Rhodopseudomonas palustris: one gene and its partner. The protein of the gene in region 1 interacts with the protein of each later gene in a pairwise test. Links are inferred from orthologs where the notes say so. Each region holds a gene or a part of one and is shown in the gene's direction. Other genes may lie near its edges.

Region 1 (5,256 bases):
CAATGCCATCCCGTGGCGGCTGAAGTCGGATCTGCAGCGGTTCAAACAGCTCACGCTGAACAAGCCGGTGATCATGGGCCGCAAGACCTATCAGTCGATCGGCCGGCCGTTGCCCGGACGTACCAATATCGTGATCACGCGCGATGCCGCGTTCACGGCGCCGGGCGTGGTGGTGGCGCCGTCGTTCGCTGCGGCCGAACAGGTCGCGCGCGGCGATGCGCTGCGGCGATTTGCCACCGAGATCGCGGTGATCGGCGGGGCCGAGATCTACGCGCAGTGGCTGCCGCTCGCCGCCAGGATCGAACTCACCGAAGTCCACGCACAGCCTGCCGGTGATACCTCGTTTCCGCCGATCGATCCGGAACTATGGCGGGAGGTCGCACGTGAGCGTCACACGGCCGGGCCGCATGACAGCGCTGATTTCTCCTATGTGACCTATCGACGCGACGCGGCTTGCTGAGCGGGGGCGCGGCACCGTTTGCAATTGACAAACCTTCGTCAAGGCTTAGCTCGCAACGCGGAATGACGCGCGTTGTGCCCAGGGGGACGGTCCCCTATAAAGCCGGGCAGACTGCGGCCGTTCGGCTGCGAAGGAGATGTTTGAATGCCGTGGAAGAATCAAGGCGGAGGCCCGTGGGGTTCGGGCCCCAAGGGTCCGTGGGGCTCGGGGCCACAATCATCGGGACCGCGGCCGCCTGATCTCGAAGACCTGCTCCGTCGTGGTCAGGACCGGCTGCAGCAGATCCTTCCCGGCGGCCATTTCAGCGGGCTCGGTATCGCCATCGTGCTGCTCGGCGCGCTCGCGATCTGGGGCCTGTCGGGCTTCTTCCGCGTCCAGTCGGAAGAACTCGGCGTGGTGCTCCGCTTCGGCAAGCACGTCCGCACCGTGCAGCCGGGTCTGAACTATCACCTGCCGTATCCGATCGAGACCGTGCTGCTGCCGAAGGCGCTGCGCGTCAACACGATCAGCATCGGCATGACGCTGATCAACGATCCGGCCCGCCGCGGCGCGACCATGCACGACGTGCCGGAAGAGAGCCTGATGCTGACCGGCGACGAAAACATCGTCGACGTCGACTTCACCGTGCTGTGGCGGATCAAGCCCGACGGCGTCGGCAACTACCTGTTCAACATCCAGAGCCCGCAGGGCACCGTGAAGGCGGTGGCCGAGAGTGCGATGCGCGAAGTGATCGGTCGCTCCGACATCCAGCCGATCCTCACCGGCGCCCGCACCACCATCGAGAACGCCGTGCAGGAACTGATGCAGAAGACGCTCGACAGCTACGGCGCGGGTGTCTTGATTCAGCAGGTGCAGATGCAGAAGGTCGACCCGCCGCAGCAGGTCATCGACGCGTTCCGCGACGTCCAGGCCGCACGCGCCGACCTCGAGCGGCTGCAGAACGAAGCGCAGACCTACGCCAACCGGGTGATCCCCGACGCCAAGGGCCGCGCCTCGCAGATCATCCAGAACGCCGAAGGCTACAAGGGGCAGGCGATCGCCGAGGCCAAGGGCCAGAGCGCGCGCTTCCTCGACGTCTTCGAGGAATACAAGAAGGCGCCGGCGGTGACCCGCGAACGCATCTATCTCGAAACCATGGAACGCGTGCTCGGCTCCGCCGACAAGCTGGTTTACGACCCGGGCGCAGGTAACGGGCAAGGCATCGTGCCGTATTTGCCGCTGAACGAACTGACCCGGCGCTCGTCGCCCCCCGCAACCGTGCAGCAGAACCAGTCAGTGGGCGGAGGCAACCGATGAAGGCCGGAGTAGCAGGAGCCGTCGCGCTGATCGTTGCGTTGGTCGCGATCATCGTCGGCTGGTCGTCGCTGTTCACCGTGAGCCAGACCGAGCAGGTTCTGCTGGTCCGCCTCGGTGAGCCGGTGCGGGTCGTCACCGAGCCGGGTCTGCACTTCAAGGCCCCGTTCATCGATACGGTGATCAGCATCGACAAGCGGATTCTCGACCTTGAGAACCCGTCCCAGGAAGTCATCGCCGCCGACCAGAAGCGGCTGGTGGTCGACGCGTTCGCGCGTTACCGGATCAAGAACGCGCTGCGCTTCTATCAGAGCGTCGGCTCGATCCCGGCCGCCAACGTCCAGCTCACCACGCTGCTCAACGCGTCGCTGCGCCGTGTGCTCGGCGAGGTCACGTTCATCCAGGTGGTGCGCGACGAGCGCGAAGGCTTGATGGCGCGAATCCGCACCCAGCTCGACAAGGAAGCCGAAGGCTACGGCATCTCGGTGGTCGACGTCCGTATCCGCCGCGCCGATCTGCCTGAGCAGAACAGCCAGGCGGTGTATCAGCGGATGCAGACCGAGCGTCAGCGTGAGGCTGCCGAGTTCCGCGCGCAGGGCGGCCAGAAGGCGCAGGAGATCCGCTCCAAGGCCGACCGCGAAGCCACCGTGATCATCGCCGAGGCCAATTCCGAGGCCGAGCAGATCCGCGGTTCGGGCGACGCCGAGCGCAACCGGCTGTTCGCGACCGCCTATTCGAAGGACCCGGAGTTCTTCGCGTTCTATCGGTCGATGACCGCCTATGAGCAGTCGCTGAAGAGCAATGACACCCGGTTCCTGCTGCGGCCGGATTCGGACTTCTTCCGGTTCTTCGGCAGTGCCGAAGGGCGGGCCCCGGCAGGCGCTGCCGCGGCGGCGGCTCCGGCGGCCCCAGCCGCACCGCGCTGAGGCGGAATCACGACACTGCAACGGGCCGCTCACAAGCGGCCCGTTTTGCTTTCGGCCTTTCTTCTGGCGCGCAGTGGCCGGTTAAGGCTCCGGCAAGAAGGCACGACAAAACAACCCTGTAGCACTGCAGATGGATTTCAATCGGAAGCGGAATTGCTCTAGAACATGCCGATCAACAGCGGCGCGCGCGGAGCTGCGCTGAGACAACAAGGGCCGCGCGCCGGCCGGGAGGATGCTGTCGCATGAGGTCTTTCGCGTTCGCCGACCTCCTCATCGGCGTGGGATTGCTGTTCGTTCTGGAAGGGTTGATCTTCGCGGCCAGCCCGAACTGGATGCGGCGGGCGATGAAGAGTGCGCTCGAAACCCCCGACAACGTGCTGCGCGCGGTCGGTATCGGCTCCGCAGTCGCCGGCCTGATCCTGATCTGGGTGGTGCGGCACTAGCCCGGCGCCGCGCATCACCGCGGCCCCCGACGGTGTCGGAATGCTGTCACGACGTTTTCAACCACGACATCGGGTTTGACGCTGGTTTTCGCCGCAATCAGTACGGCGGATAGGGTAGCTTCGTTCACCACCGATGCTTGCGCCGGTCCCAGGATCGGGCGCAGTGTTCACGCGACTGCGCTTTCTTTCGCGCACGCCAGGAGATGATTCGACCATGCCCGCTGCGATCGCCTTTAGTTCCCGGATCAGGCCCTTGCGGATCAGGCCGCTGCTCGCCGCGCTGTGCCTCGGCGCGGCTGTGATCGCCGGCCCGGCGCCGGCCTCCGCCCGCGGCCCCGAAGGGATCGCCGACGTCGCCGAGAAGGTGATCGATGCGGTGGTCAACATCTCCACCACCCAGACGGTCGACGCCAAGGGCTCGGGCGAGAGCAAGGGCGGCGCCGCGCCGCAACTGCCGCCGGGCTCGCCGTTCGAGGAGTTCTTCGAGGACTTCTTCAAGAACCGCCGCGGCGAAAAGGGCGGCGGTCCGCGGAAGACCAATTCGCTCGGCTCCGGCTTCATCATTGATCCGGCCGGCGTGGTCGTGACCAACAATCACGTCATCGCCGATTCCGACGAGATCAACGTGATCCTCAACGACGGCACCAAGATCAAGGCGGAGCTGGTCGGCGTCGACAAGAAGACCGATCTTGCGGTGCTGAAGTTCAAGCCGCCGGCGGGCAAGACGCTGACCGCGGTGAAGTTCGGCGACAGCGACAAGCTGCGGCTGGGCGAATGGGTGATCGCGATCGGCAATCCGTTCTCGCTCGGCGGCACCGTGACCGCCGGCATCGTCTCGGCGCGCAACCGCGACATCAACTCCGGCCCCTATGACAGCTACATCCAGACCGACGCCGCGATCAATCGCGGCAACTCCGGCGGTCCGCTGTTCAACCTCGCCGGTGAAGTGATCGGCGTGAACACGCTGATTATCTCGCCGTCGGGCGGCTCGATCGGCATCGGCTTCGCGGTGCCGTCCAAGACTGTGGTGCCGGTGGTCGATCAGCTCCGGCAGTTCGGCGAACTGCGCCGCGGCTGGCTCGGCGTCCGCATCCAGCAGGTCACCGACGAGATCGCCGAGAGCCTGAGCATCAAGCCGGCGCGCGGCGCACTGGTCGCCGGCGTCGACGACAAGGGCCCGGCCAAGCCGGCCGGCATCGAGCCCGGCGACGTGGTGGTGAAGTTCGACGGCAAGGACATCAAGGAGCCGAAGGACCTGTCGCGCATCGTCGCCGACACCGCGGTCGGCAAGACCGTCGATGTCGTGGTGATCCGCAAGGGCAAGGAAGAAACCAAGCAGGTCACGCTCGGCCGGCTCGACGACGATGCCAAGCCGCAACCGGCTTCGGCGAAGTCGCAGCCCGAGGCGGATAAGCCGGTGACCCAGAAGGTGCTCGGTCTCGATCTCGCCGCGCTGTCGAAGGATTTGCGCGGCCGCTACAAGATCAAGGACAGCGTCAAGGGCGTGCTGGTGACCGGTGTCGACGACGGCTCCGACGCGGCCGAGAAGCGGCTGTCGGCCGGCGACGTCATCGTCGAGGTGGCGCAGGAGTCGGTCGGCAGCGCCGCCGACATCAAGAAGCGTGTCGATCAGCTCAAGAAGGACGGCAAGAAGTCTGTGCTGCTGCTGGTCGCCAACGCTTCCGGCGAGCTGCGCTTCGTCGCGCTCAGCCTACAATAGGCACAATGGCCGAAACGGCCCGGACCGCGCCTGCCGTCGATTTCGTCGGCGGCGCGGTCGGCTATCGCTTCCGCACCCAGGCCGGACGTAGCCACGCGCTGCTCAAGGCCACCGGCCTGTCGCCGACGCGCTCCCTGCATGTCATCGACGCCACCGCCGGTCTCGGCCGCGATGCCTTCCTGCTCGCGTCGATGGGCGCGACGGTGACGCTGATCGAGCGGGTGCCGGAGGTGCACGCACTGCTTGCCGACGCGCTCGAAGCTGCTCGCGCCGAGAGTGACGAGCTCGCAGCGATCATCGGCCGGATGACGCTGCTGCACGGCGATGCCCGTGTGCTGCTGCCGACGCTGCAGGCCGACGTCATCACCATCGATCCGATGCATCCGCCGCGGACCAAGACAGCGCTGGTCAAGC
Region 2 (6,112 bases), 2.6 Mb from region 1 along the record:
CCGCAACCGGCCGTGCCGCAGGGCGGCGGCCGCCGTGGCGACGCGTTCGATCCGTCGCGCGATCCCAACGCGCCCGGTGTGCCGCGCGCGCTTGGCGGCGGCCAGCTGCCGATGGAGCAGAGCGGTGGCATGCCGGCCGGCCGCGCCGCCGGCGCTCCGATGGATCTGTCGAACGGCAATGGCGGTTACGTCCAGGGCGGCTATCCGCAAGGCGGCGCTCCGTCCGCCGCTAAGCAACCGCCCGCCGCCGCAGCCGGTGGCGCCTTGACGACGCAGCCGCCGTCGCAGACGCCGCGTGACGAATTCGATCTCGGCATTGGCTACATGCAGCGCCGCGACTACGCACTGGCCGAAGAAACCATGCGCAACTTCGCGCAGAAGTACCCCGACAATCCGCTGACTGCGGATGCGCAGTATTGGCTCGGCGAGAGCTTTTTCCAGCGCCAAATGTATCGCGACGCCGCCGAGGCATTTCTGGCTGTGACCAGCAAGCATGAGAAGTCCGGCAAGGCGCCGGATGCGCTGCTGCGGCTCGGCCAGTCGCTGTCGGCACTGAAGGAAAAGGAAGCGGCGTGCGCCGCGCTCGGCGAGATCGGCCGCAAATATCCGCAGGCGTCGTCGAGCGTGAAGAAGGCGGTCGACCGCGAGCAGAAGAAACTCAAGTGCTGAACCCAGCAGGCCTCGGCGGATAGCGGGGCCTGACAACCGGCAGGCAGACGGCCGATGTCCGGAACCGATCACGAGGCAGTATCTGCAACCGAGGCGCGGCGGCTGTTCGCCGACTGGAAGGCGGCGCCGGCGATCGTGCTGGCGGTCTCCGGCGGGCCCGACTCGCTGGCGCTGATGTGGCTCGCCGCCCGCTGGTGGAGGTCGTTGAAGCGAGGCCCGGCGTTGGCGGTCGTCACCGTCGATCACGGCCTCCGTCCTGAGGCAGCCGCCGAGGCGCGCGCGGTGAAGCGATTGGCGGCCTCGCTCGACCTTCCGCATCGGACGCTGCGCTGGAGTGGCGACAAGCCCAGCACGGGGATCCAGGCGGCGGCTCGCGGGGCACGTTATCGGTTGCTGGCGAAGGCCGCCAAAACGCTCGGTGCCTCGCATGTGATGACCGCGCACACCCGCGACGATCAGGCGGAGACCGTCCTGATGCGCCTGTCGCGTGGCAGTGGAATCGCCGGCCTTGCCGCGATGGCGCGGGAAATTGAGCGGGACGGGGTGGTGCTGGCACGGCCGCTGCTCGATGTTCCCAAGGCCCGGCTGATCGCCACGCTGGCCAAAGCTCGAATCGATTTCGCGACCGACCCGAGCAACGCCGATCCGCGCTTCACCCGCCCACGGCTGCGCGAGCTGATGCCGCAGCTTGCGGCCGAAGGCTGCGATGCCCGTTCGCTGGTTCGGTTGGCGGTCCGTGCGGCACGTGCCGATGCAGCGCTGGAACTGATGACCGACGGCGCTGAGCAGTTCTTGGCCTCGCTCGATGCCGGCTCGGAGCGCCCGGGCGTCGATGCACGCGCGTTCCTAGGGCTGGCTGCAGAAATTCAGATTCGTTTGTTGCTGCGAACCCTGTCCCGTCACGGCCACGAAGGGCCGCCGGAACTCGGCAAGGTCGAAGCGCTCGCGGAAGCGCTAAGCCAGGCGGCGGCGAGGAGCCCGCAAGCGGCAGCGAAGATTCGCCTCAAGCAGACCCTGGCGGGTGCCGTGATTTCTCTCACCGGTGACCGCCTGGTGATTGCCCCAGCCCCGCCGCGGCGTGGTCGGGTCCGCTGATGGTCTCTCCACGTACGTTTAACCACCTCCCTGGAGAGGGCCTTTGATCGCCACGATTTGAGCGAGAAACCGGTTAGAATGCGCCAAATAGTCCTGTGTGCTTCTCTTGGCAGGGGCTCGGCTCACACCTAGATTAGGCGAACCGGCTCTCGGGAAGCTCCCGCAGTGCCATTCGTTTCGGCGCCGCAGGGCCCACCTGGTCGCGATCCGCGCGACCCATAAGGAAGACCGATGAACGCCAATCTGCGCAATTTCGCCCTCTGGGTCATCATCGTGCTGCTGCTGTTGGCGCTGTTCACGCTCTTCCAGAATCCGGGCCAGCGCACCGCGTCGCAGGAAATTCCGTTCTCGCAGCTCCTCAGCGAGATCGACCAGAACCATGTTCGGGACGTGGTGATCCAGGGCCAGGAAATCCGCGGCACCTTCACCAACGGCTCGACCTTCCAGACCTACGCGCCGAACGATCCGTCGCTCGTGACCCGCCTGTACAACGGCAAGGTGTCGATCACCGCCAAGCCGCCGGGCGACAACGTGCCGTGGTTCGTGTCGCTGCTCGTGTCGTGGCTGCCGTTCATCGCGCTGATCGGCGTGTGGATCTTCCTGTCGCGGCAGATGCAGGGTGGCGCCGGCAAGGCGATGGGCTTCGGCAAGTCGCGCGCCAAGATGCTGACCGAAGCGCACGGCCGCGTGACGTTTGAAGACGTCGCCGGCGTCGACGAAGCCAAGCAGGACCTGCAGGAGATCGTCGAATTTCTGCGCGACCCGGGCAAATTCCAGCGTCTCGGCGGCCGCATTCCGCGCGGCGTGCTGCTGGTCGGCCCTCCCGGCACCGGTAAGACCCTGATCGCGCGCGCGGTCGCGGGCGAAGCCAACGTGCCGTTCTTCACCATCTCGGGTTCGGACTTCGTCGAAATGTTCGTCGGCGTCGGCGCCAGCCGCGTCCGCGACATGTTCGAGCAGGCCAAGAAGAACGCGCCGTGCATCATCTTCATCGACGAAATCGATGCGGTCGGTCGTCATCGCGGCGCCGGTCTCGGCGGCGGCAATGACGAACGCGAGCAGACCCTCAACCAGTTGCTGGTCGAGATGGACGGCTTCGAGGCCAATGAGGGCGTGATCCTGATCGCGGCCACCAACCGGCCCGACGTGCTCGATCCCGCGCTGCTGCGTCCCGGCCGCTTCGACCGTCAGGTCGTGGTGCCGAATCCGGACGTCGTCGGCCGCGAGCAGATCCTCAAGGTGCACGTTCGCAAGGTGCCGCTGGCGCCCGATATCAACCTGAAGAACATCGCGCGCGGCACTCCGGGCTTCTCGGGCGCCGACCTGATGAACCTCGTCAACGAAGCGGCGCTGATGGCGGCCCGGCGCAACAAGCGCATGGTCACTCAGTCCGAGTTCGAAGACGCCAAGGACAAGGTGATGATGGGCGCCGAGCGCAAGTCGCTGGTGATGACGGAAGAGGAGAAGCTCCTCACCGCGTATCACGAAGGCGGCCACGCCATCGTCGGCCTCAACGTCCCGGCCACCGACCCGATCCACAAGGCGACCATCATTCCGCGCGGTCGTGCGCTCGGCATGGTGATGCAGCTCCCCGAGCGCGACAAGCTGTCGATGTCGCTCGAGCAGATGACCTCGCGTCTCGCCATCATGATGGGCGGCCGCGTCGCCGAAGAGATGGTGTTCGGCCGCGAGAAGGTGACTTCAGGTGCCGCATCGGACATCGAACAGGCGACCAAGCTGGCGCGGATGATGGTGACCCGCTGGGGCCTGTCGGAAGAGCTCGGCACCGTCGCTTACGGTGAGAACCAGGACGAAGTGTTCCTCGGCATGTCGGTGTCGCGCACCCAGAACGCGTCCGAGGCGACGATCCAGAAGATCGACGCCGAGATCAAGCGGCTGGTCGAAGAGGGCTACAACGAGGCCAAGCGCATCCTCACCGAGCGTCGCGCCGACCTCGAGGCACTCGCCAAGGGCCTGCTCGAATACGAGACCCTGACCGGTGACGAGATCACAGACCTGATCAACGGCAAGAAGCCGAACCGCGAATCGGTGCTGGAGCCGTCGGGCCCCCGCACCTCGGCGGTGCCGCCGGCCGGCAAGCCGCGGCCGCGGCCCGATCCGGGCCTGGAGCCGCAGCCCCAGGCGTAAGCCGACCGGCCAAGCTGACTTCGAAAAACGCGGCGGCAACGCCGCGTTTTTTGTTGCGTGTCGCCCGCTGCCGCCGCGCTTGACCTGATCGCGCGAAGACCCCAGGCAGAAGGCGTCGTCACGGATCCTGCAATGACCACTCACATCACCAAAGCGCCGGCGTACTGGTCGCGCGACGCGATCTGGCCCGGCATCGTCGCGATCGGCCCGATGCTGCCCGGCACGCTGGCGTTCGGCATGGCGTTCGGCGCACTGTGTGCGCAGAAGAACTTCACGCTGGCCGAGGTCGAAGTGATGATGGCCACCGTCTATGGAGGGCTGTCGCAGTTCGTCGCGGTCCAGGCTTGGCCAGATCGGCTGACGCCGTCGACGATCGCGGCGCTGGCGCTGCTCACCACCACCGTCAACATCCGCTTCTTCCTGATGACGGCGTCGATGCGGCCGTGGTTCGGCACGTTGCCGGCGTGGCAGGCTTATCCCCCGCTGCTGCTGGTTACCGATGGCGGCTGGCTCGCAGCGATGCGCTATCGTGAGCATGGCGGCGCCAATGCCTGGTTCTACCTCGGCGGCGCGTTGGTTCTGTATCTGGTGTGGCTGGTCTCGGCGATTCCGGGCTTTCTGCTCGCCGAACAGCTCGCTGATCCGAAGAAGTTCGGCGTCGACATCGCGATGCCGGCGTTCTTCGCGGCGCTCTTGGTACCAGCCTGGAAGGGGCCGCGCCGGGCGATTACTTGGCTCGTGTCGGGGATCGTCGCCCTGACGGTGCATTGGCTGATCCCGGGCTATTGGTTCATCATTGCCGGCGCGCTGTCAGGTGCGATCACCGCCGGACTGATGGATGAACCGCCAGTGGCGACGTCCCACGCGGGGCATTCGTCATGACCGATATGCTCCGCAGCGACGTGATGATTGCCTTCGCCATCATGACTGCCGTCACCGTCGCGTCCCGGCTCGGCGGCTACTTCATGATGCGCTATGTCGAGGTCACGCCGCGGGTGAGGCGGATGCTCGATGCGCTGCCCGGCTCGATTATCGTCGCGGCGGCGCTGCCGGTGGCGGTCAATGGCGGGCCGATCGTCATGCTCGCGCTGGCGGCCGCGATCGCGGTGAGTGTGCTGCGTCGCAATGACTTTCTGGCAGTCATAACCGGTATGTTAGTAGCGGCGGCGGCCCGAGCTCTGGGGCTGCCGGGCTAGTTTGCAGGAATGCTATTCATTTCATTACCGTAAGGGCTTGCCTTCGCTTCTGAATAAGTGTTCACTTTTTTCACTGATTTGGTGAGGGTGTTCCGTCCGTTTCCCTCGCTACTCCAGCAACTTGATGAGCGCGCCGGTCGATTTTGTCGCACACTGCGGCCGCGCTCGTTCCAGGACGAACACGCCATGGTTTACCGGCGAACCCACCAGGTGGTTAAGCGCTTAGCAGCGCGCCGCAGCGCTATCCTCGCTGCAGCGCGTGAGACCGCCGCCGAAGGCGGAATGGCCGCGGTGCAGATCGCGCCGGTGGCAGCGCGTGCCAAGGTCGCCGCAGGCACCGTGTACCGTTACTTTCCCTCCAAAGCCGATCTGATTTCGGAACTCATCGCCGACGTCTCGCGCGACGAGCTCGCAGCGATCCGCCGTGCAGCCGACGCAGCGCCTGGGCCGTCTTCAGCACTGGCGGCGGCGGTCACCACGGTCGCGGTGCACGTATTGTCTCATCGCAAGCTGGCGTGGGGCATCTTGGCGGAACCCGTCGATGTCGATGTGTCCGCCTCACGGCTCGCCAGTCGCCGTGAGATCGCCGGCGAGATCGAACTGCGGATCACTGCCGCGGTGCGCGCCGGCCATCTGCCTGCGCAAGACACCGCGCTCGCTTCGACCGCGCTGCTTGGCGCGGTGCACGAATCGCTGGTGGGCCCCCTGGCGCCGGACAATCTCGACGACCCGGCGAAACTCCGTGATGCGGTGCAAACCGTCACGCTGCTGGCGCTTCGTGCGGTCGGGGTGATGGATGCCCGCGCCCGAGGCCTCGTGGTTCAGGCGGTGGTGCCGCCGCGTAGTCTGGTCGGGGCCTGATCAGTTCCAGTTTGCTCTGCGCGAGTGCGCTGGCTATGACAATCAGCGTATCCTGATCCGACCGTTTCCGCTCGCGGCGCGACAACCGCCTCGCGCACAGCAGCCTGCGCAGGAGTATCTCGCATGACTATTCTGATGCCGGA

What was found.
Region 2: the proteins of hflC (region 1) and ftsH interact in binary tests that used the Escherichia coli proteins (3 or more experiments, as listed by UniProt). The link is inferred for Rhodopseudomonas palustris from one-to-one orthologs.

Annotation. Positions count from the first base shown.
Region 1 is NZ_CP058907.1:3,846,869-3,852,124, reverse strand. What follows is about bases 717-3,715. They hold hflC (protease modulator HflC), read left to right. Parts: upstream 717-1,752; coding sequence 1,753-2,679; downstream 2,680-3,715. Other genes in these bases: HZF03_RS17585 (Do family serine endopeptidase), read left to right, coding at 3,337-3,715; HZF03_RS17590 (DUF2065 domain-containing protein), read left to right, coding at 2,922-3,122; hflK (FtsH protease activity modulator HflK), read left to right, coding at 717-1,756. In the rest of the region: HZF03_RS17605 (dihydrofolate reductase), read left to right, coding at 1-460; more of hflK, read left to right, coding at 605-716; more of HZF03_RS17585, read left to right, coding at 3,716-4,842; HZF03_RS17580 (class I SAM-dependent methyltransferase), read left to right, coding at 4,848-5,256.
Region 2 is NZ_CP058907.1:1,215,015-1,221,126, forward strand. What follows is about bases 1,469-4,453. They hold ftsH (ATP-dependent zinc metalloprotease FtsH), read left to right. Parts: upstream 1,469-1,995; coding sequence 1,996-3,912; downstream 3,913-4,453. Other genes in these bases: tilS (tRNA lysidine(34) synthetase TilS), read left to right, coding at 1,469-1,764; HZF03_RS05700 (AzlC family ABC transporter permease), read left to right, coding at 4,045-4,453. Also shown: tol-pal system protein YbgF, read left to right, coding at 1-669; more of tilS, read left to right, coding at 724-1,468; more of HZF03_RS05700, read left to right, coding at 4,454-4,794; HZF03_RS05705 (AzlD family protein), read left to right, coding at 4,791-5,108; HZF03_RS05710 (TetR/AcrR family transcriptional regulator), read left to right, coding at 5,295-5,969; HZF03_RS05715 (FAD-linked oxidase C-terminal domain-containing protein), read left to right, coding at 6,093-6,112. UniProt on the Escherichia coli protein: Acts as a processive, ATP-dependent zinc metallopeptidase for both cytoplasmic and membrane proteins. Plays a role in the quality control of integral membrane proteins.